4 regions of the Stenotrophomonas sp. P5_A9 genome follow, and region 4 is predicted to be linked to each of the others. Evidence: predicted binding sites of a transcription regulator. Region 4 holds the regulator's gene; each other region holds the start of a gene.
What was found. Region 4 encodes FliA, which starts transcription of late flagellar genes. Its sites were predicted from a motif close to TAAAGTTTNNCNNNCNNNGGCCGATAA; they were not measured.
Positions count from the first base shown of each region.

Region 1 (5,305 bases), on a different contig from region 4:
CGGCGGACACCCGCCCGGTCGGCGCTGACACGCGCCGGCCCGCCGGTGCCGCACGGCCTGCGGCAGCCTCGATACGGAAGATCGCCACCGCCGTACCCAGCTGCTGCGCCTGTTCCTCCATCGCCCGCGCGGCGGCAGTGGCCTCTTCGACCAGCGCGGCATTCTGCTGGGTCGTTTCGTCCATCTGGGTGATGGTCTGGTTGACCTGCTCGATGCCGGCCGACTGCTCCTTCGAGGCCGCCGAAATCTCGGCCATGATGTCGTTGACCCGACGCACGCCGCTGACGATGTCTTCCATCGTGCGCCCGGCGGTCCGCACCAGCGCCGAGCCCTGGGTCACCTGGTCCACCGAGTCGTCGATCAGGGTCTTGATCTCCTTGGCCGCACCGGCCGAGCGCTGCGCCAGCGCGCGCACCTCCGAGGCGACCACGGCGAAACCGCGCCCCTGCTCACCCGCGCGCGCCGCTTCCACCGCCGCGTTCAAGGCCAGGATGTTGGTCTGGAAGGCGATGCCATCGATCACCGAGATGATCTCGGCGATGCGCTTGGACGAGGACTCGATGCCGGCCATGGTGGTCACCACCTGGCCCACCACCTGCCCACCCTGCGACGCCACCTCGGCTGCATTGGCGGCCAGCTGGTTGGCCTGCACGGCGTGGTCGGCGTTCTGCCGCACGGTGGAGGTCAACTCCTCCATTGATGCCGCGGTTTCCTCCAGGCTCGCGGCCTGCTGCTCGGTGCGGCGCGACAGGTCGCTGTTGCCCGAGGCGATCTCGCCAGCGGCCAGGTTGATGCTGTCGGTGGCCTGCTGGATGCGGCCGACGATGTCGGTCAGCTGGGTGACGGTGGTATCGGCATCGTCGCGCATCTGCGCGAACACACCGTGGAACTCGCCCTGCATGCGCGCGGTGAGGTCACCGGCGGCGATCGCGCGCAGCAGTGCGGAGATCTGCTGCAGGTTGTCGTCGCTGACCTGCATCATGGTGTTGAGGTTCTCGACCATGCCGCGGAAGTCGTGGTCGAAGCGCACCACGTCGCCGCGCTGGCTGAAATCGCCCAGCGCCGCCGCGCCGGCCAGGTCGCGGATCTGGGTGTTGATCGCGCGCAGGTTGGCCTTGGTGGTGTCCATCGCCTCGGTGAAGCTTGCCTGTTCGCCCGGCAGGCGATCCATGTCCTGGGACAGATCGCCGACCGCATAGCGTTGCATCACCTCGACCAGGCGCCGGGTGACGGCGATGTTCGCCCCGACCAGCTGGTTGCTGTCGTCCACCATGCGCCCGTAGGCACCGGGGAAGGCCTGCGCATCCATCCGGTAGCTGAGCTCGCCCGCCTCATGGCGCTGGGCCATGTCGGCCTGCGCGGCCATCACCGCCTGCAGCTGGCTGCGCATGCGCTGCATCGATTCCAGCAGCCGGCCCACTTCGTCATTGCGCGGCGGCGGCAGCGGCGTGTCCAGGCGGCCTTCGGCCACGTCGACGGACAGGCGCACCGCATCGGCCAGCGGGCGGATGGCCTGACGGCGCAGCAGCACGTAGACGCTGGCACTGAGCACCAGTGCCGCACCCAGGCCCACGGCCAGGATGATCCACAGCAGCGCACGCGCCTGCGCGGTGATCAGGTCATGCGGCACGATCACGCCCAGCGCGAAGCGCTCCTGGCTGTTGCCGATGCGCAGCGGCACGTACGCCTTGACGTTACCGGCGGCGTCCACGTTGAAGTCCTGGAACGGCTTGTCCGCTGCGACCGCAGCCAGGATGCCGCGGGTGGCCGCATCGTCGCGACGCTTGCCGATTTCCTTGGCGTCCTTGGCCGCCAGCACGATGCCACCGGGGGAGATCAGCTCCACATGGCCCTCGCCCATCGGGCGCAGCGCGGCCAGGCGTTCCTGCAGCGTGGCCAAGCCGACATCGACGGTCACCGCGCCAAGGAATTCGCCCTTGTCCAGCACCGGGGTGGACAGCGTGGTCATCAGCACCGGCTTGCCGGCGATCTCATAGCGGTACGGCTCGGCCACGGTCGGCCGCTTCAGCGCGCGCGGGCGCAGGTACCAGTCGCCGTCACCGGGCACGTCGTAGCCCTTGAGCGCGTCCTCCACCGGGGTGCCGTCCTGCCAGGACCAGTAGCTCATGAAGCGGCCGCTGGCGTCGTGCGCCGGGGCATCGACGAATTCGCCGTCCTTGCCATCGAACGCCTGCGGCTCCCACAACGTGCCCAGACCCACCCACTCAGGGTGCGAGCGCAGCTGCTGCTGCAGCACCTGCGATGCCGTCGCGCGCGAGAGCGTCCCGTTGCTGTGCTGCACCACCAGGCTGTCTGCCAGCGCCTGACTGGTGGAGAACGCGGCGGCCAGTTCCGCACCGACCCGGCGCGATTCGGCATCGGCCTGGCTCTGCATGGTCTGCCGCGAGGCTTCGATCAGCGCCTGGCTGGCTTCGTGGTAGCTGATGGCCGCAGTGACGCCGAAGCAGAGCATGGCGATCAGCGCGGTACCCAGCATCAGCCGGTTGGCGATGCTGCCGGGACGCGGGGAAGTGGTGCGGGACGCGGGCATGGGGGCGGTTCCGGAAAGGGGTACGGATCAGCCGGCGCCCTTGGGCGCCAACTACGGCTTCACGCAATCCATTGCGGTCCAGGTCGGCGCGGTGCAACTCACGCCCGACCCTTGCCCCGATCTCGGATGTATCGGGGCATTGAGCTGGATAACGGCGCCCGCGCGCCGATGTTGAGGACCACTTCCTGACCCTGTTCAGTGTTGACCGGGTCGCGCCCCGTCAGGCGCTGCGCCGCCCGAGCCGTTCGACCAGGGTCTGGCTGGCGGCGTTGAGCCCACGCACCTCCACCTGCGCGCCGTGCGCGCGCAACCGCTCCACCACCCGCTCCAGCGCCGCCACCGCGCTGAGGTCCCAGAAGTGCGCGTCGGCCAGGTCGATCACCACCCGCGCCGGTACCTGCTGCAGATCGAAACTGGCCGCGAACTGCCCGGCCGAGGCGAAGAACACCTGCCCGCTGACGCGGTAGACACGGGTGCCGTCCGCCTCGACGGCATCCTCCACCTGCAGCATCCGTCCGACCTTGCGCGCGAAGAACAGTGCCGACAACAGCACCCCGGTCAGCACGCCCTTGGCCAGGTCGTGGGTGGCCACGGTCACGGCCACGGTGGCGAGCATCACCATCGACGAGCTCCTGGGGTGCTGGCGCAGTTCCTGGAACGAGCGCCAATGAAAGGTGCCGATGCTGACCATGATCATCACCGCCACCAGTGCCGCCATCGGAATCTGCCGCACCCACTCGGCGCCATACACCACCAGCAACAGCAGCAGCACCCCGGCCACCAGACACGACAGCCGGCCCCGCCCGCCGGAGGACACGTTGATCACCGACTGGCCGATCATCGCGCAGCCGCCCATGCCTCCGAACAGGCCGGCGGTGATGTTGGCCAGGCCCTGGCCGGCGCACTCGCGGTTGCGCTGGCTGGGGGTGTCGGTCATGTCCTCGACGATCTGCGCGGTCATCATCGACTCCAGCAGCCCCACCACCGCCAGCGTCGCCGACACCGGCAGCAGCAGGCGCAGGGTGTCCCAGGTCAACGGCACGTCCGGGAACAGGAACACCGGCAGGCTGTCGGGCAGCGCCCCCATGTCGCCCACCGTGCGGACATCCCAGTGCAGGCCGATGGACAGCGCGGTGAGCACCACGATCGCCACCAACGGCGAGGGCACCGCGCGGGTGACGCGTGGCAGCAGGTAGATGATGGCCAACCCGGCGGCACACACTGCCCAGACATGCCAGGAGCGCCCGACCAGCTCGGGCAGCTGTGCCAGGAAAATCAGGATCGCCAGCGCGTTGACGAAGCCGGTGATCACCGAGCGCGACACGAAGCGCATCAGCGCCCCCAGCTTCAGCGCGCCGGCGAGCAGCTGCAATCCGCCGGCCAGGATCGTCGCCGCCAGCAGGTACTGCAGGCCATGGTCCTTGACCAGATCGACCATCACCAGCGCCATCGCCCCGGTTGCCGCCGAGATCATGCCCGGGCGCCCGCCGGCGATGGCGGTCACCACCGCGATGCAGAACGAGGCGTACAGCCCCACCTTGGGGTCGACCCCGGCGATGATCGAAAACGCGATCGCTTCGGGAATCAGGGCCAGCGCGACCACCGTGCCGGACAACAGGTCACCGCGGATATTACCGAGCCATTGCTGGCGCAGCGGATAGGAAACAGACATGGAAAAAGCTCCACGCACCGGCGATGCGCACGGCGCGTTGTGTGATGAGGACAAGGCACTCCCTGGACCCGGCCGTGGCACGGGCGCGTGGTCAACGCGGTATCAGGGTGGCGTCATCACAACAATCCAGCAGGGGGGGCGGAAGCGGCGCGCAGGATAGCGCAGCCACCTGCCCGGCTCAACGCACGGCGTGCCGTGCCCGTTGCCGAAGTGCCGGTTGACCGTCGCCGCAACGCGCGCGCACGATGGTCGTTACCTCCCGCAGCAGGTGCCTGGCATGTACGGACTGATCGGCAAGATGTTGGTGACACCCGGCCAGCGCGATGCGGTCATCGCGATCCTGCTCGACGGCACCGCCGACATGCCCGGCTGCCGCAGCTACGTAGTGGCCAGGGACCCCGGCCTTCCCGATGCAATCTGGATCACCGAAGTCTGGGACAGCCAGGAACAGCATCGTGCCTCGCTCGCGTTGCCGGCGGTGCAGGCCGCGATCGCCCAAGCCCGGCCACACATCACCGGATTTGGCGAGCGCTTCGAGACCGAACCGGTGGGCGGGCTCGGCAGCTGACCCCCGGCCGCGCGCTCAGCGCGCGAACCGCTTCGCCCCGGCAACGCAGGCCACCGCGCACAGGGTCACCAGCAGCATCGCCGCGCTGACCTGCTCGTGCAGCAGCAGCGCGGCCAGCCCCAGGCCGAAGAAGGGCTGCAGCAACTGCAGCTGACCGACCGCGGCGATACCGCCCTGTGCCAGCCCGCGGTACCAGAACATGAAGCCGACCAGCATGCTGAACACCGAAACGTACCCCAACCCCAACCAGGCCGGGTTGCCTACGTCAGCCAATGTGGACGGCCAGCGCAGCCACAACAGCGGCAGCATCAACGGCAGGGACAGCACCAGCGCCCAGCTGATCACCTGCCAGCCGCCCAGCGTGCGTGACAGGCGCGCGCCTTCGGCATAGCCCAAGCCGCACACCAGCACCGCGGCCAGCATCAGCAGGTCGCCCTGCAGCGAGGCCTGCCCGGCGCCAAGCAGCGCATAGCCCACCACCGACGCGCTGCCCAGCAGTGAGAAGCCCCAGAAC
Region 1 covers NZ_JBFULC010000029.1:61,738-67,042, forward strand. The annotation lists gene AC1DR7_RS11195 (methyl-accepting chemotaxis protein) at 1-2,551, opposite strand, end outside; gene AC1DR7_RS11200 (SulP family inorganic anion transporter) at 2,772-4,223, opposite strand; gene AC1DR7_RS11205 (putative quinol monooxygenase) at 4,501-4,791, shown strand; gene AC1DR7_RS11210 (DMT family transporter) at 4,807-5,305, opposite strand, start outside.
Region 1: the regulator FliA is predicted to act here: its motif matches at 2,700-2,726, upstream of AC1DR7_RS11195 (methyl-accepting chemotaxis protein).

Region 2 (5,305 bases), on a different contig from region 4:
CGCGCGCGCTGACGGGGCGCTCGAGGTGGCCGTGCACGAACAGACACGCGTTCTGCAGGCAGGTCAGGACCTGGTGCTTGCGCACCATCGAGGGTCCAGGGCAGCGCGCCGCCCGCGAAGCGATGTCCCGCTGCAGCTCGGCCATGAGCAGCAGCAGGGGGCGCGGGTCGGCGGGACGGTCCATGTCGGTGCCCCGCCCCCCGGCGATCCGACGCCATACCCGGGTTGCCATCTGCAGGTCGCCACGCGGCATCCGGCCCCTGCCGGGGTATAGCGGGGACGCACCTGCACCCAGCGCGGTCAGGGTATCGGCGCTCAGGCAGACGCCCACGCACATGCCGAGGCGCCCGGCCTGAAGGAGCGGCCCAGCCTCGCGCCCGAGCATGAGCCATTCACCGCGACGCAGCTCGAAGCGGCCTTCCGCACTTTGGATGACGGTAGTGCCGCGCAACTGCATCCACAGCGTGGTGACGCCTGGCGGTATCCGCACCGGTTCGCCGGAGGAATCACCGGGAATGGGCATTGCGCTGCATTGCCGTGCCGTCCCGCCGGCGTACCGGGACAGACGTGGACCGACCACGGCGACGGCAGCACAGTTCATGGTGAGCGGCGCGCGATATGGGGGACGCAGCCTTCCGGCGCCCAATCGGTGCGCGAGACCGCAGCATGCGAGCGGGTCGTGCATCGCCACCCCGCCTCGGCCGTGTAGTCCAGGGCGACGAAGTCGAAGCGCGCGCCGCCACAATAGAGATGTGCGGTGCGTGCAGAGGCGATGATGTCCACGACGATGGTGGTGCACAGCGAGGCCGGCCCATTGAGTCCGACCGCAGCAGGATCACTGACGTAGTCCCACGGTGATTCATGGGTCGCAAGGCGCTCGGCGCCGGCCTTGCCTTCGGATATCTCCGCCAACATCGCACTGATACGCGCGCGTGCCGTGTGGTTGCGGTAGCCGGGAATGGCGAAGGTGAGCAGCACGGCCAACGTGCCCACGGCAATGATCAGCTCGATCAGCGTGATACCGCGCTGGCGCGGTGGCATGGCGAGGCGTTGATTGACGGTAGCCCGTGGCGTGGACAGGTGCGTGGGTGTCACAGCGATGACGGCGTTTTCAAGCAAAGCGACCATGGCCTGGCGTTGATGGCCAGTGACCGAGGCCGCGCCATGCGCCGCCTCGGCCACTGGTTCATCCCGCACGACTATCAGGGCGTAGTGCTGCGGCAGTTCGACGGCAGCAGGGTCTTGTCAGACATCGAGCCGGAGCAGCTCCAGGCGCCCTGGATGTCCCGTGCCAGGGTGAGCGTACCGTTCACCTTGCCACTCCCAACCAGGGTGCAGATCAGGCTGGCCGCACCGGTCGGCGCCATGGTCAAGGCAATGTCACTGCACCGGGACGTCTGGTCGGTCATGCCGATGTCGCCCAGGTCCGACGTCGTCGGCCCGCCCTCGGCGTAGATCGTCTCCACGCCAAGCTTGCCCGGGGTCAGCTCAGCCAGCGCAGCCGAGGTCTGCGACTTGGCGACATAGTTCTGGTACTGCGGCAGGGCGACGGCCGCCAGGATGGCGATGATGGCGACGACGATCATCAGTTCAATCAGGGTGAAGCCGCCCTGGCGTGCCTTGGCATGGGTTCGATTGAGAGGGTTCATTTTTATCCTTGAAAGCGTGGGTGGTGAGTACAACTGACTGCATCTGCGCAACCCGAACGTGGGTGGAACGCGTGCCGACAAGGAGACCACCGCGCCCCCGAAAGGCGCCATGCAAGGAGTGGTAAAAGCACGTTGAATGACGTGTTTTGCAAGGATTTGCAGCTAGCGTCATGCCATGCAACAACGAGCACATTGGTGCTGGCCGCATTGCCAATCGACGACGCTTTATCAGCCGGCAACGCGTCATGGCGATGCGCACAAGCTCGGTGTCCGCGCCGAGGCCGACCGGTTCACCCATGCCTACGGGCAGGGCCTGGCAACCGCACCCCGCCCGCATGTCGGCGCCGCAGGGTACGCGTGGGCTAGACCAGCCGCAGCGTTGGATGCCCGCCGTGCATGGCCACCACGCCGGCCGTGCGCGCGGCGCCCTGCCCGGCATCCACCCGGAACGCCGCCACGGTCTGCAGCAGCTGGGTGGCCTGCTCTTCCATGCTGCGCGCGGCGGCCGAGGCTTCTTCGACCAGGGCCGCATTCTGCTGCGTGCCCTCGTCGATATGGTCGACGGCCTGGTTGATCTGGCCGATGCTCTCGCTCTGCTGCTGGGCCGCGGTGCTGATCTCGGTGATCAGTGCGCTGACCCGCTTCACGTTGACCACGATCTCATCCATGGTGCGGCCAGCGCTTTCGACCTGCCCGGTGCCGGTGCCGACCTTCTCCACCGAATCGGCGATCAGCTGCTTGATCTCCTTGGCGGCGCTGGCCGAGCGCTGCGACAGCCCGCGGATCTCGGTGGCGACCACGGCGAAGCCGCGCCCGTGTTCGCCTGCTCGTGCCGCTTCCACTGCGGCATTGAGCGCCAGGATGTTGGTCTGGAAGGCGATGCCGTCGATGACCCCGATGATGTCCACGATGCGGCGCGAGGACTGGTTGATCAGCGCCATGGTCGAGACCACTTCATGCACCACGTGCCCGCCCTGCGCGGCCACGTCGACCGCACCACTGGCCAGCTCGCTGGCCTGGCGCGCGTTGGCGGCGGTCTGATGCACGGTGGCGGCCAGTCCCTTCATCGAGACGGCGGTCTCCTCCAGCGACGCCGCCTGCTGTTCGGTACGCTCCGACAGGTCGCTGTTGCCCTCGGCAATCTCGCTGGCGCCCACGGCAATGGTGTCGGCGGCGAACTTGATCTGGCTGATGATGCCCGCCATGGCCTCGACCAGCGCGTTGATGCCCTCGCAGAGTTCGGCGATCGGCCCGGTCTTGTCCTGCGTGGCGATATGCCCGGTCAGGTCACCGCCCTTGGCGGCCGCGACCACTTCGCGCGTCTGCGCGACGGCCTGCTGCATGGCATGGGTATCGCGCACCTGGGCGGTGATGTCGGTGGCGTATTTGACCACTTTGAACGGACGCCCGTTCATGTCGAAGATCGGGTTGTAGGAGGCCTGGATCCAGACCTCCCGGCCCCCCTTGCCCAGCCGTCGATACTGGCCGGCGTCGTATTCGCCGCGCCCCAGCTTTTCCCAGAACTGCCGGTATTCCAGGCTCTGCCGGTACTCGGGCTCGACGAACAGCGAATGGTGCTGGCCGCGCACTTCCTCCAGCGTGTAGCCGGTGGTGGCCAGGAAATTATCGTTGGCCGACAGGATGCGTCCGTCCAGGCTGAACTCGATCACCGCCTGCGACTTGTTGATCGCCGCCAACTGGCCGGAGAAATCGGCCGCCTGCTGCATCTGCGCGGTGATGTCGGTGGCGAACTTCACCACCTTGTACGGACGCCCGTTGCCGTCCAGTACGGGGTTGTAGGAGGCCTGGATCCAGATCTCGCGGCCGCCCTTGCCCAGCCGCCGGTACTGGCCGGCATCAAATTCGCCCCGCCCCAGCGTGGCCCAGAAATCACGGTATTCCACGCTCTGCGCCAACGCCGGTTCGACGAACATCGCATGGTGATGGCCCTGGATCTCGTCCAGCCGATAGCCGACGGCCTGCAGGAAGTTGTCGTTGGCCTGCAGGATGGTGCCGTCCAGGTCGAACTCGATCACCGCCTGCACCCGATGCAGTGCGGCAACCTGCGCTTCCAGCTCGCACTGGCGGCGCTGTGCAAGTGCGTTGGCGGAACCGCGCGCGTCGCGGCGGGCCACGAAAGGCGCCACCAGTGCGCGCCATGGCGAGCCTGCGCCGGCGTCGGCGTCGGCGACCTGTTCCTGCACAGGCGCGTGCATGCGTGAAATATGCATCATGTGATCCTCGGTGCCCGGTTGCTGGGATCCGACGGGCGCACCGCCCGGCGGCATATCGTCTGGCTTGGGGACTACGAAGACGTCAGTGGGGTGACGTCACGGCAGCGGCATGTACAACATGGTCCTGCTTCCTGCAGACGCTTTGTTGCAACGGCATGCGGTCCAGGCCACACAAGCGGGGCAGCCACGGGCCAACGCGGAGCCAAGCGACGGCGGCTCCAGTAGGGATATCGACAGGCATGGCGGAAGCTTTAGCGGCAGACGGGCCGCACCGACCACGGGCGTTGGCTACCCTTCCCCGCCCTCGCTGCTTTCCACTGCGTCGAGCGGGTCGGGCAGTTGCCCGCCGCTCGGGGTTTCCACCTGGACGTTGTCGCGCCCCTCGGCCTTGGCCCGGTAGCACTGGGCGTCGGCAGCGGCGACCGCGTCGTCCACGCTCATGCTGCCGCCGATCGCGGCGATACCGATGCTGGCCCCGACCCCCAGCCGCTGCAGGTCCCAGGGAATGGTCAGGCCGCGCACCGACTCGAGCAGGTCGCTGGCGATGCGGCGGGCACGCTTGAGCGAGCAGCCGGCCAGGATCACCGCGAACTCGTCACCGCCCAGGCGCGCCACGATGTCCGAGTCGCGCACGCCATGGCGCAGCACGTTGGCCACCGCCCACAGCATGGCATCGCCGGCCAGGTGGCCGTGGTTGTCGTTGATCGGCTTGAAGTTGTCCAGGTCGATGAACATCAGCGAGGCCGACTGCCCGGTGCGCGCCACGCGGGTGATCGCCTGCTGCAGGTGGGCTTCGAACCCTCGCCGGTTGCTCAGTTCGGTCAGCGGATCGACCTCGGCCAGGTGCCGGGCCTCGCGCTGGCGCGCACGTTGCTGGGTCACATCGCGGATCACCCACACCGCCCCGCTGGTCTTTCCGTCTTCGCCGCGCAGCCAGGCGCGGGTCACATCGACCGGCAGCAGCCGCGCGCCGACAGACAGCAGCAGGTCCGAGTGCAGGTCCACTGCGTTGCTTTCCGGGTCCAGCAGCACGGCGATGTCCAGCGGCGAGCGCGGGGCGTACTCGGTGGTCAGCTCCATCACGTCCTGCACCTGGCCGTTGGTCAGCGGCGCGGCGCCGGCGCCGGCCAGTGCGCGGGTGGCGGCCGCGTTGGCGTACTGGATCTGGCCGTGCAGGTCCAGGGTGAGCACCATGTCGGCCACCGCATCCAGGGTGATGCGGGTGCGCTGTTCGGACTCGCGCAGTTGCTGGCCGCTCTGGCGCTGGGCGGTGACGTCCTGGATCTGCGAGACGAAATGCAGCGGTTCGCCGTTTTCGGCGCGCACCAGCGACACCGACAACCGTCCCCAGACGATGTTGCCGGCCTTGCCCAGGTAGCGTTTGTCCATGTGGTAATGGTCGCGACGCCCCGCCAGCAGATC
Region 2 covers NZ_JBFULC010000095.1:1,400-6,704, reverse strand. The annotation lists gene AC1DR7_RS19215 (helix-turn-helix transcriptional regulator) at 1-523, opposite strand, end outside; gene AC1DR7_RS19210 (pilin) at 598-1,182, opposite strand; gene AC1DR7_RS19205 (pilin) at 1,203-1,649, opposite strand; gene AC1DR7_RS19200 (methyl-accepting chemotaxis protein) at 2,012-3,865, opposite strand; gene AC1DR7_RS19195 (PAS domain S-box protein) at 4,172-5,305, opposite strand, start outside.
Region 2: the regulator FliA is predicted to act here: its motif matches at 4,111-4,137, upstream of AC1DR7_RS19200 (methyl-accepting chemotaxis protein).

Region 3 (5,305 bases), on a different contig from region 4:
GCGATGTAGTCGAAGCTGCCTTCCTCGTCGCTGTTGCAGCACACGCCGTAGCTGACCGCCGGTGCCCGTGGGCACTGCATCGCCAGCTGCTGCCATTGCGAAGGAATCGATGCCACCGATGCACCGCGATGCCGCGCGCCGATGCCGGCGACCAGCAGCGCATCGGCGTCGACGATGTTGGGGGGCTGCACACAGGGTTGGGGCACGTCATCGAGCTTGATCGCCTCGACCAGCGTGATATCGCCCAGCCCCTGCGCGCGCACCTGCTCGGGGGTGCGCCCGAACTGCTCGCCGAAGGCACGGGTGAAGGTGGGATGCGAACCATAGCCCGCGTCGAGTGCGACCTCCAGAATGTCGCTGGCGCCGCCGGCCAATCGTCGCGCCGCCTCGCTCAGGCGGCGGCCGCGCAGGTAGCGCACCAGCGAGGTGCCGGTGCTGGCCTGGAACAGCCGCGACAGGTGGAACGGCGACAGGCCGACCACGGCGGCGATGTCGGCCAGCGCGATCGGCGCGGCGTGGTGGCTTTCGATGTACCACAGGGCCCTGCGTGCCGCACTCATGCGGTTCCCTCCCGCTGCACAGGCACGCAGCGTAGCCCAGCGTGGGGACGGGCGCTTGGCCGTTCTTGCTGTGCATCGGTGCGTGCCAGCCTCGCCGCCAGCGCAGGGAATGCGCGGCAGGCAGCGTCGGCCGAGGTCTCAGGAGGCGCTCACGCCACGCCGCGCAGCCACGCCGCGATGGCCTCGCGCAGGCGCGGATGCGGTGGCACGGTGATGCCGAACGCATCGCGCAGCACCACCAGCACGTCGTCCACATCGGTCAGCCGCCGGCGCTCGCTGGGCTGGCCACTGCGGTGCACGGTGTAGACACCGGCGCCGAGCGTTCGCCGCCAGCCGGGGCCGGCCAGCGCTGCCCGCAGTTGCCCGGGGAAGGAGGAGTGCGGATGGGTGCAGACATACCAGTTGCCCACCACGTGATCGATCGCCGCCTGCGGCTGCAGGTCGAAGCGATACAGCGGCCGCCACGCGCCGTCGATCTCCACCTGCAGCAGGTAGTCCCCATCGTGCAGATCCAGCCGGTAGCGCTCATGCGGCGTCGGTTGCGCGAAACGGCTGTCCAGCCGCAGCGGGCCGGTGGGGGTGTTGCCACCGAAGCCGACATCGACGCTGTAGTCCACCGCCTCGATCCGCACCAGCACCAGCATGTGGGTGCGTGGCGTCGGGGTGTCATTGGTCTGTCCCATCACCACCCGCGCGGCGATCGCGCGCGCGTCGAACCCCAGCTGCTGCAGCAACGCCAGGAACAGGCCGCTGAGTTCGTAGCAATAACCGCCACGGCCGTCGTGCAGCAGCTTGTGCTGCACGCTGGGCAGATCGATGGCCACGGCATCGCGCAGCAGCGTGGTCAGGGTCTCGAACGGGAATGTGGCGTTGTGCCGGGCCTGCAGCAGGGCGAGGGTGGCCAGGGTGGGCGGCGGCGGGGCGGCCAGGCCCAGCCGGGCCAGGTAGGCGTTGCGGGTGTGCAGGTCCATCGGTCGGCCATCGGGGTAGGGGTGCCGCCACTGTGGCGGCTCAACCGCGGTTGAGGTCAAGCGCGCCGATTGTCCGCCTGCGGTCATCTTGCCGTCGTCTGCGCCGGTTACAACGGGCGCACCCCATCGCGTGCGTGGGCGGTTGGATAGAAAGGCCTAAAGTCCACGCAACTCCGGCCGATACCGATGCGTCCTTCTGCCTGGAGTGCGTGATGTCGGTCGTCCCCCACCGCCTGTCTGCGTCGCTTGCCCGCCTGGGCCAACGGCCCCCATTCCATCGCTTCGCACGCGGTATCGCGTCTCTGCGCAGGCTCAGTGTCGCACGCAAACTCAAGGCCGCGCTGGTGATCTGCGGCAGCGGTCTGCTGGTGGTGGCACTGGTCTATGCGTGGACCGGCCACAACAGCGAGCGCGCCGCGTCGACCTTTGCCGCGCACCAGCAGGATGCGGCGCTGGCGGCTGCGTTGGCCACGGAAGTAGCCGACGCCCGTCGGCTGCAGACCCGCTATGCCACCACCTTCGATGATGCCGACCGCCACGCATTGCAGCAGGCCCAGCAGCAGTTGCAGCAGTCGTTGGCGAAATTGCAGCGCGATCCCCACGATGCGGGCACCGCCACGGCCCTGCGCACGCTCGCTGAGCGCGCGCATGCGTTCGCCGACGGCATCACCGCATTGAACGCGCGGGCCGACGAGATGGGCCGTGGCGAGGCCGGCCTGCGCGCGCAGCTGGATGCCAGCGCCGACGCGGTGAGCACGCTGTTGGGCGACACCGCCCCAGCGGCGCTGACCGCGCACTGGCAGGCGATGCGCCGCGAGGAGGCCCTGCTGTTGCTCACCGGCGATTCGGCGCATGCCGACCGTGCCAGCGAAACCAAGCTGCCGTTCGAGCTGGCGCTGTCCGCATCCGCCCTGCCCGCTGCCACGCAGGACGCCCTGCGCAGCGGCATGGACGCCTATCAGGGCGCCTTGCTCGCCTACACGGCCGCCCGCGTCGGCCTGGATGTCGAGGCCGCCGCGTTGACCGATACCGCCGCGCAGATCGCGCCAGCGCTGCAACAGCTGGCGCGCGCGCAGGGTGCGGTACTGGACGTCGCACGTGGCCGCCAGCAATCGCAGGCCCACGCGATGACGCTGCTGTTCGGCAGCACCCTGGCCCTGGTTGCGACGGTGCTGATCGGCAGCCTGCTGTTGGTGCTGCGCGCGGTGCGCCGCCCGATCGCCGACACCCTGCGTTTTGCCGAAGCCATCGCCGAAGACCGCCTGGACACGGTGCTGACCGTCCACAACCCGCATGATGAGATCGGCCAGCTGGCCCAGCGGCTGGTGCACATGCAGCAGCGTCTGCGCGAGCGGATCGAGGCCGAGCGCGCCACCGCACGCGACAACGCGCGGGCGCGACAGGCGCTGGACAGCGCGCAGACCGGGGTGATGGTGCTCGATCCGGACGGCCGGATCAGCCTGCTCAATCATGCGCTGCTGGTGGAACTGGCAGTGCCGGAAGGGCAGTGGCGCGGGCAACCGGCGCAGACGCTGCATCCGGTGTTCACCCGCATCCACGCCGAACTGCACGGCACCGCCTCCACCCAGCATGAGATCGAACATGCCGGCACCCGCTACCAGCTGGTGGTCACCCCGATCATCGACGGCGGACAGCTGTTGGGTGCGGCGGTGGAGTGGCGCAGCCGCGCCCTGGAAACCACGGTGGAAACCGAAGTGGCCGCGCTGGTCGACGCGGCCGCGCAGGGCCAGCTGCATGGCCGCATCCAAACCGACGGTAAGCAGGGCTTCCTGCTGACCCTGGCGGTCAGCATCAACCGCCTGTTGGATACCTTCCAGGGCAACCTGTCGGCGTTGCAGGTGCTGCTGTCGGCGCTGGCCCAGGGTGATCTGCGGGTGCGTATGCAGGGGGAGTTTCAGGGCGTGTTCGCGCACATGCGCGACGACGCCAATGCCACCGTGCAGCAGCTCACCGATATCGTCGCGCGCATCCAGCAGGCCTCGCAGGCCATCAACGGTGCGGCGGGAGAAATCGTCGCCGGCAACCAGGAGCTGGCCGGGCGCACCGAGCGCCAGGCCGCGCATCTGGAAGAGACCGCCTCGTCGATGGAGGAACTCACCGCCACCGTGCGCCAGAACGCCGATGCCGCCCAGCAGGCCAACCAGCTGGCATTGCAGGCGACGGGTATCGCCCAACAGGGCGGGGCATCGGTAGCGCAGGTGGTGGTCAGCATGCGTGAGATCGCCCAGGCCTCCCATCGCATCGCCGACATCACCAGCGTCATCGACGGGATCGCCTTCCAGACCAACATCCTCGCCCTCAATGCCGCCGTGGAAGCGGCGCGTGCCGGCGAGCAGGGCCGCAGCTTCGCGGTGGTGGCCAGCGAAGTACGCCTGTTGGCCCAGCGCAGCGCCGATGCCGCGCGGCAGATCAAGGGCCTGATCGAGGCCTCGGTGGACACCGTCGCCGCCGGTACCCGCCAGGTCGACCAGGCCGGCGCGACCATGGGCCAGATCGTCGGCAGCGTGCAGCAGGTCAGCGCGATCATGGCCAGCATTTCGGCCGCCTCGCAGCAGCAGAGCGCCGGCATCGAACAGGTTGGGCAGACGCTGCTGCAGATGGATGGCAGTACCCAGCAGAACGCCGCGCTGGTGGAAGAAGCCTCGGCCTCGGCACATGCGATGGAACGCCAGGCGGCGCTGTTGTCCGAGGCGGTGGACGCCTTCGTGGTGGAGCGTTCCGGCACCCGTCGGGTCGCCAGGGCGGCGGCATAGCACACGCGGCACTCACGTCCCTTCACTGGCCGCTTGCGCGTGCGCTCACTATCCTGCGTGCATGAGCACCCGTCGCAAGCCCCGCACCTCCGCCGCCACGGACGCCTTCGTGCGCGTCCGTGGTGCCCGCGAACACAACCTCAAGGATGTCGATGTCGACATCCCGCGCGATGCGCTGGTGGTGTTCTCTGGCATCTCCGGCTCCGGCAAGTCGTCGCTGGCCTTCGGCACGCTGTATGCCGAGGCGCAGCGCCGCTACCTGGAGTCGTTGTCGCCCTACGCGCGCCGGTTGATCGACCAGGTCGGCGTGCCGGACGTGGATGCGATCGAGTGCCTGCCGCCGGCGGTGGCGCTGCAGCAGCAGCGCGGCACCGCCAGCGTGCGCTCCAGCGTGGGCAGCGTGACCACGTTGTCCAGCCTGCTGCGCATGCTGTATTCGCGTGCCGGCACGTATCCGGCCAGGCAGCCGATGCTGTACGCCGAAGACTTCTCGCCCAACACCCCGCAGGGTGCCTGCCCGAACTGCCACGGCCTGGGCCATGTGTATGAGGTGACCGAGCAGTCGATGGTGCCCGACCCGTCGCTGAGCATCCGCGAACGCGCCATCGCCGCGTGGCCGCCGGCCTGGCATGGACAGAACCAGCGCGACATCCTGGTCACCCTTGGCTACGACGTGGACATCCCGTGGCGCGACCTGCCCAAGAAGCAGCGCGACTGGATCCTGTTCACCGAAGAGCAACCGGTGGCGCCGGTGTATGCCGGTTTCACTCCGGCCGAAACCCGCGCCGCGCTGCGCCGCAAGGAAGAGCCGAGCTACATGGGCACCTTCAGCGGTGCACGCCGCTACGTGCTGCACACCTTCGCCACCACGCAGAGCGCGATGATGAAAAAGCGCGTGGCCCGCTACATGGTCGGCACCGCCTGCCCGGTCTGCGACGGCAAACGGCTCAAGCGCGAGGCGCTGTCGGTGACCTTTGCCGGGCTGGATATCGGCGCGCTG
Region 3 covers NZ_JBFULC010000020.1:37,205-42,509, reverse strand. The annotation lists gene AC1DR7_RS08495 (AraC family transcriptional regulator) at 1-560, opposite strand, end outside; gene AC1DR7_RS08490 (arylamine N-acetyltransferase family protein) at 710-1,531, opposite strand; gene AC1DR7_RS08485 (methyl-accepting chemotaxis protein) at 1,741-4,305, shown strand; gene AC1DR7_RS08480 (excinuclease ABC subunit UvrA) at 4,367-5,305, shown strand, end outside.
Region 3: the regulator FliA is predicted to act here: its motif matches at 1,689-1,715, upstream of AC1DR7_RS08485 (methyl-accepting chemotaxis protein).

Region 4 (4,488 bases):
CCCTGGCCCACGCCAGCGCACCGTCGATGGCCGCATCGTCGCTGCCGGAACAGATCTTCGCCCCCTTCAATGTCGAACAGGCCGCTGCCGCTGCGATGGCGCAGGACGAGCCCGCCGTGGCGATCGCCGTCGCTGCACCGGCCGCCGTCGCTGCACCGGCCCCGATCAACCGCGCCCGCTTCATCATCGATCCGCCGATGGAGGATGAGCCGCACTTCCAGATGCATGTGCCAGCCGCGCAGGTGGCCATGCCGCCGCTGCCGGTCAGCATGGCGGTGCCGGTCGAGCTCGCTCCGGTCGTGACCGCCCCCATCGTCGAGGCCTTGCCCACCCCGGTGCCTGCCGTACTGGCTCCGCCGGTTGAGACCGCGCTGCAGGCGCCGGCGCCGCTGGCCGCCGCCGAACCGGCGCAGGCCCAGCCGCTGCCGGTGACCACCGAACTGATGATGGTGCCGCGCGATGACGAAGAGATCCGCCAGCTGCGCCACGAAGTGGCCGGCATGCGCCAGGTCATCGAGCGCGAAATGCACCGCTTCACCGACGAGCGCCTGCGCGGCGCGCCGGTGCGTGCCGCCGCGCTGGACCTGATGGACGAATACGGCTTCGATGCCGGCATCAGCCGCGACGTGGCCATGCAGATTCCGCTGGACACCGAAGCCCACCGTGGCCGCGGGCTGATGCTGGGCCTGCTGTCCAGGAAGCTGCCGATCGCCCCGGTCGATCCGCTCGAGGCCGGCGGCGTGATCGCCCTGGTCGGCCCGACCGGCGCCGGCAAGACCACCACCATTGCCAAGCTGGCCTCGCGCTTCGCCGAGAAGCACGCCGCCCGCGACGTTGCCCTGGTCACCACCGACACCGGCCGCATCGGCGCCCGCGAGCAGCTGTACGGCTTCGGCCGCCAGCTTGGCATCGCCGTGCACGAGGCCAGCAGCGGCAGCGACCTGAACCGGCTGCTGGAGCGCCTGAAGGACTACAAGCTGGTGCTGATCGACACCGCCGGGCTGGGTCCGCGTGACCGCGCCTTGGCCGCCCAGCTGCAGTGGCTGCGCGCCGCCGAGCAGATCCGCACCCTGCTGGTGCTGCCGGCCAACACCAGCTTCGGCGACATGGACGAGGTTGTCCGCCGCTTCAGCGCCGCCAACCCGCAGGGCGTGGTGCTGAGCAAGCTGGACGAAACCGGTCGCTTCGGCACCGCCCTGTCGGTGGCCGTGGACCACCGCCTGCCGATCACCTGGGTCACCGATGGCCAGGACGTTCCCGAAGACCTGCACCGGGCCAGTGCCGCCAATCTTGTACTTCGCCTTGAAGATTTGCGCCGCGCGGCCGATATGCCCTGCAACCCGGAGTTCAACCATGCCGTCGCGTGAGTACGCCAAGCTGACCAAGACCTTCCCGCTGTCTGCCACCCGCAGCCAGCCGCTGGGCCCTGTGCGCACCATCGCCGTCACCGGCGGCAAGGGCGGCGTGGGCAAGACCAACGTCTCGGCCAACCTGGCCGTGGCGCTGGCCGACATGGGCAAGCGCACGCTGCTGCTGGATGCCGACCTCGGGCTGGCCAACATCGATGTGATCCTGGGCCTGCAGCCCAAGCTGACCCTGGCCGACCTCGTCGCCGGGCGCTGCACCCTGGAAGAAGTGATCCTGGAGGGCCCGGGTGGCGTACTGGTGGTACCGGCCGCGTCCGGTCGCCGCCACATGGCCGAACTGCAGCCGGCCGAACACGTCGGCCTGGTCAACGTGTTCTCCGAACTGGAGCGCGAGCTGGACTTCATGGTGGTGGACACCGCCGCGGGCATCACCGATGGCGTGCTGACCTTCTGCCAGGCCGCGCAGGATACCGTGGTGGTGGTCTGCGACGAGCCGGCCTCCATTACCGACGCCTACGCGCTGATCAAAGTGCTCTCGCGCGAGCGCGGCGTAGACCGCATCCAGGTGGTGGCCAACATGGTCCGTGACCCGAACGAAGGCCGCGTGCTGTACGAAAAACTGACCCGGGTCTGCGAGAAGTTCCTCGCCGATGTGTCGCTGAACTACCTCGGCTGCGTGCCGCAGGACGACTGGCTGCGCCTGTCGGTGCAGCGCCAGCAGCCGGTGGTCAAGGCCTACCCGTCCAGCCCGGCCGCGCTGGCCATCACCGAGATCGCCCGCCGCACCGCCCGCTGGCAGGCACCGACCGAGCCACGTGGCGGGGTCGAATTCTTCCTGGAACGCATCCTCAAGCAACGCGGGGTGACCGCATGAAAGGCGCCGCAAGATACAAAGAAGTCCAGCGCACGGCCGCCAACGAGTGCATCGCACAGCACTCCGACCTGGTCCGACGCATCGCCCACCACCTTGCCGCGCGCCTGCCGGCCAGCGTGGAAGTGGATGACCTGATCCAGGCCGGCATGATGGGCCTGATCGAGGCTTCGCGCAGCTACGATGCCGACCAGGGCGCCTCGTTCGAGACCTACGCCTCGATCCGCATCCGCGGCTCGATGATCGACGAGATCCGACGCGGCGACTGGGTGCCGCGTTCGGTGCACCGCCGTGCCCGCGATGCCGCTTCCACCATCCGTCGCCTGGAACAGAGTACCGGCCGCGCCGCCAGCGCCACCGAGGTGGCCGCCGCGATGGACATGCCCCTGCCCGACTACCTGCGGCTGATGGAAGACGCCGCACGCGGCCAGGTGCTGAGCCTGGAGTCCCGCATTGAAGACCAGGGCGAGCTGGACACCGTCGCCCAGGGCGGCCCGACCCCGCAGCAGGTGCTAGAACGCGGCGAGTTCGGCCGCGAGCTGGGCAATGCGATCGGGCTGCTGCCCGAACGCGAACAGCTGGTGCTGTCGCTGTACTACGAGCAGGAACTGAATCTGAAGGAGATCGGCGCGGTACTCGGTGTGAGCGAGTCGCGTGTCTGCCAGATCCACGGCCAGGCGGTATTGCGCCTGCGTGGCCGACTGAAGATCTTCGAGGCGGCCGACGCCGGCCTCGAGAACCATTGATACCGAGGAAAGTGCTTTGAACAAGAACATGCGTATCCTGATCGTCGACGACTTCTCGACCATGCGTCGTATCGTCAAGAACCTGCTGGGCGATCTGGGCTTCACCAATACGGCCGAAGCCGAGGACGGGCATGCCGCACTGTCTCTGTTGCAGAGCCAGTCGTTCGATTTCGTGGTCACCGACTGGAACATGCCGGTGATGACCGGCATCGACCTGCTCAAGGCGATCCGTGCCGACGCCAAGCTCAAGACGTTGCCGGTGCTGATGGTGACCGCTGAAGCCAAGCGCGAGCAGATCATCGAAGCGGCCCAGTCCGGCGTCAACGGCTACATCATCAAGCCGTTCACCGCCCAGACCCTGGAAGAAAAGCTGGGCAAGATCTTCGAACGCCTGGCGGCGAGCGCCTGATGGAAACCCTTCGCGACAAATCGGCGCTGGTGCAGCGCCTGCAGGATGCCCTGGCCGCGCTGGAAAGCGGCGATGAAGCCGGCTGGCGTCGGGAAATCGACGCGCTGGCCGCGCTGCGCACCCAGCCGATGATGGCCGGGCTGAACCGGCTCGCCCGCGAACTGGGCCAGGCGTTGGGCGAACTGCCCAGCCTGCCCAGCGAAGCCGGCGAGCTGGACGATGCCTGCGCGCGCCTGGACCACGTGGTGGCGATGACCGAACAGGCCACCCACCGCACCCTGGATCTGGCCGAGGAATGCCGCGCGCTCACCGAGCAGCTGCGCGCCAACGGGTTGACGGCCGACCAGGACCAGCAGCTGGACAAGATCCGCCACAACCTCACCGAGATCGCGCTCACCCAGAGCTACCAGGACCTCACCGGGCAGATCATCCGCCGCGTGGTCGGCATCGTGCGCCGCGTGCATGAGGGCTTCGGTGCGCTGGGCCTGCCACCGCAGGACGACAACGCGCACAAGCGCGACAACGGCCTGGCCGGCCCGGCCGTGAGCGGCCTGGATCGCCACCAGGTGTCACAGGTCGACGCTGACGACCTGCTTTCCGATTTGGGGCTGTAAAACCATGAGTGCTGTTCCAGACGATATTGCTGCCGATTTCATCCTCGAGGCCCAGGAAATCCTGGATCGCCTCGGCGAACAGCTGGTGTCGCTGGAGCAGTCGCCCCAGGACAGTGACCAGCTCAACGCGGTGTTCCGCGGTTTCCACACGCTCAAGGGCGGTGCCGGCTTCCTCGGCATCCAGGCCATGGTCGAGCTGTGCCACGCCGCCGAGGAAACCCTGGGCATGGCGCGCTCGGGCAAGGCGGTGCTGCAGGCCCATCATTTCGATGCGGCCCAGCAGTCGCTGGATTACCTGCAGTCCATGCTCGATTCGGTCGCCGCCGGCACCGAGCCGGGCTATGCACCGCCGGAGCTGATCGCGCAGTTCGACGTCAACGGCCCGGCGGTGCCGGCACCGGCCGCCGCCGCGCCCGGCAGCGACGGGCTGATCACCGACGACGAATTCGAAGCCCTGCTGGACACCCTGCACGGCGGCGCC
Region 4 covers NZ_JBFULC010000048.1:27,447-31,934, forward strand. The annotation lists gene AC1DR7_RS14960 (AAA family ATPase) at 1-1,367, shown strand, start outside; gene AC1DR7_RS14965 (MinD/ParA family ATP-binding protein) at 1,354-2,241, shown strand; gene AC1DR7_RS14970 (RNA polymerase sigma factor FliA) at 2,238-2,984, shown strand; gene cheY (chemotaxis response regulator CheY) at 3,001-3,393, shown strand; gene AC1DR7_RS14980 (protein phosphatase CheZ) at 3,393-4,007, shown strand; partial or broken gene AC1DR7_RS14985 (Hpt domain-containing protein) at 4,012-4,488, shown strand, end outside.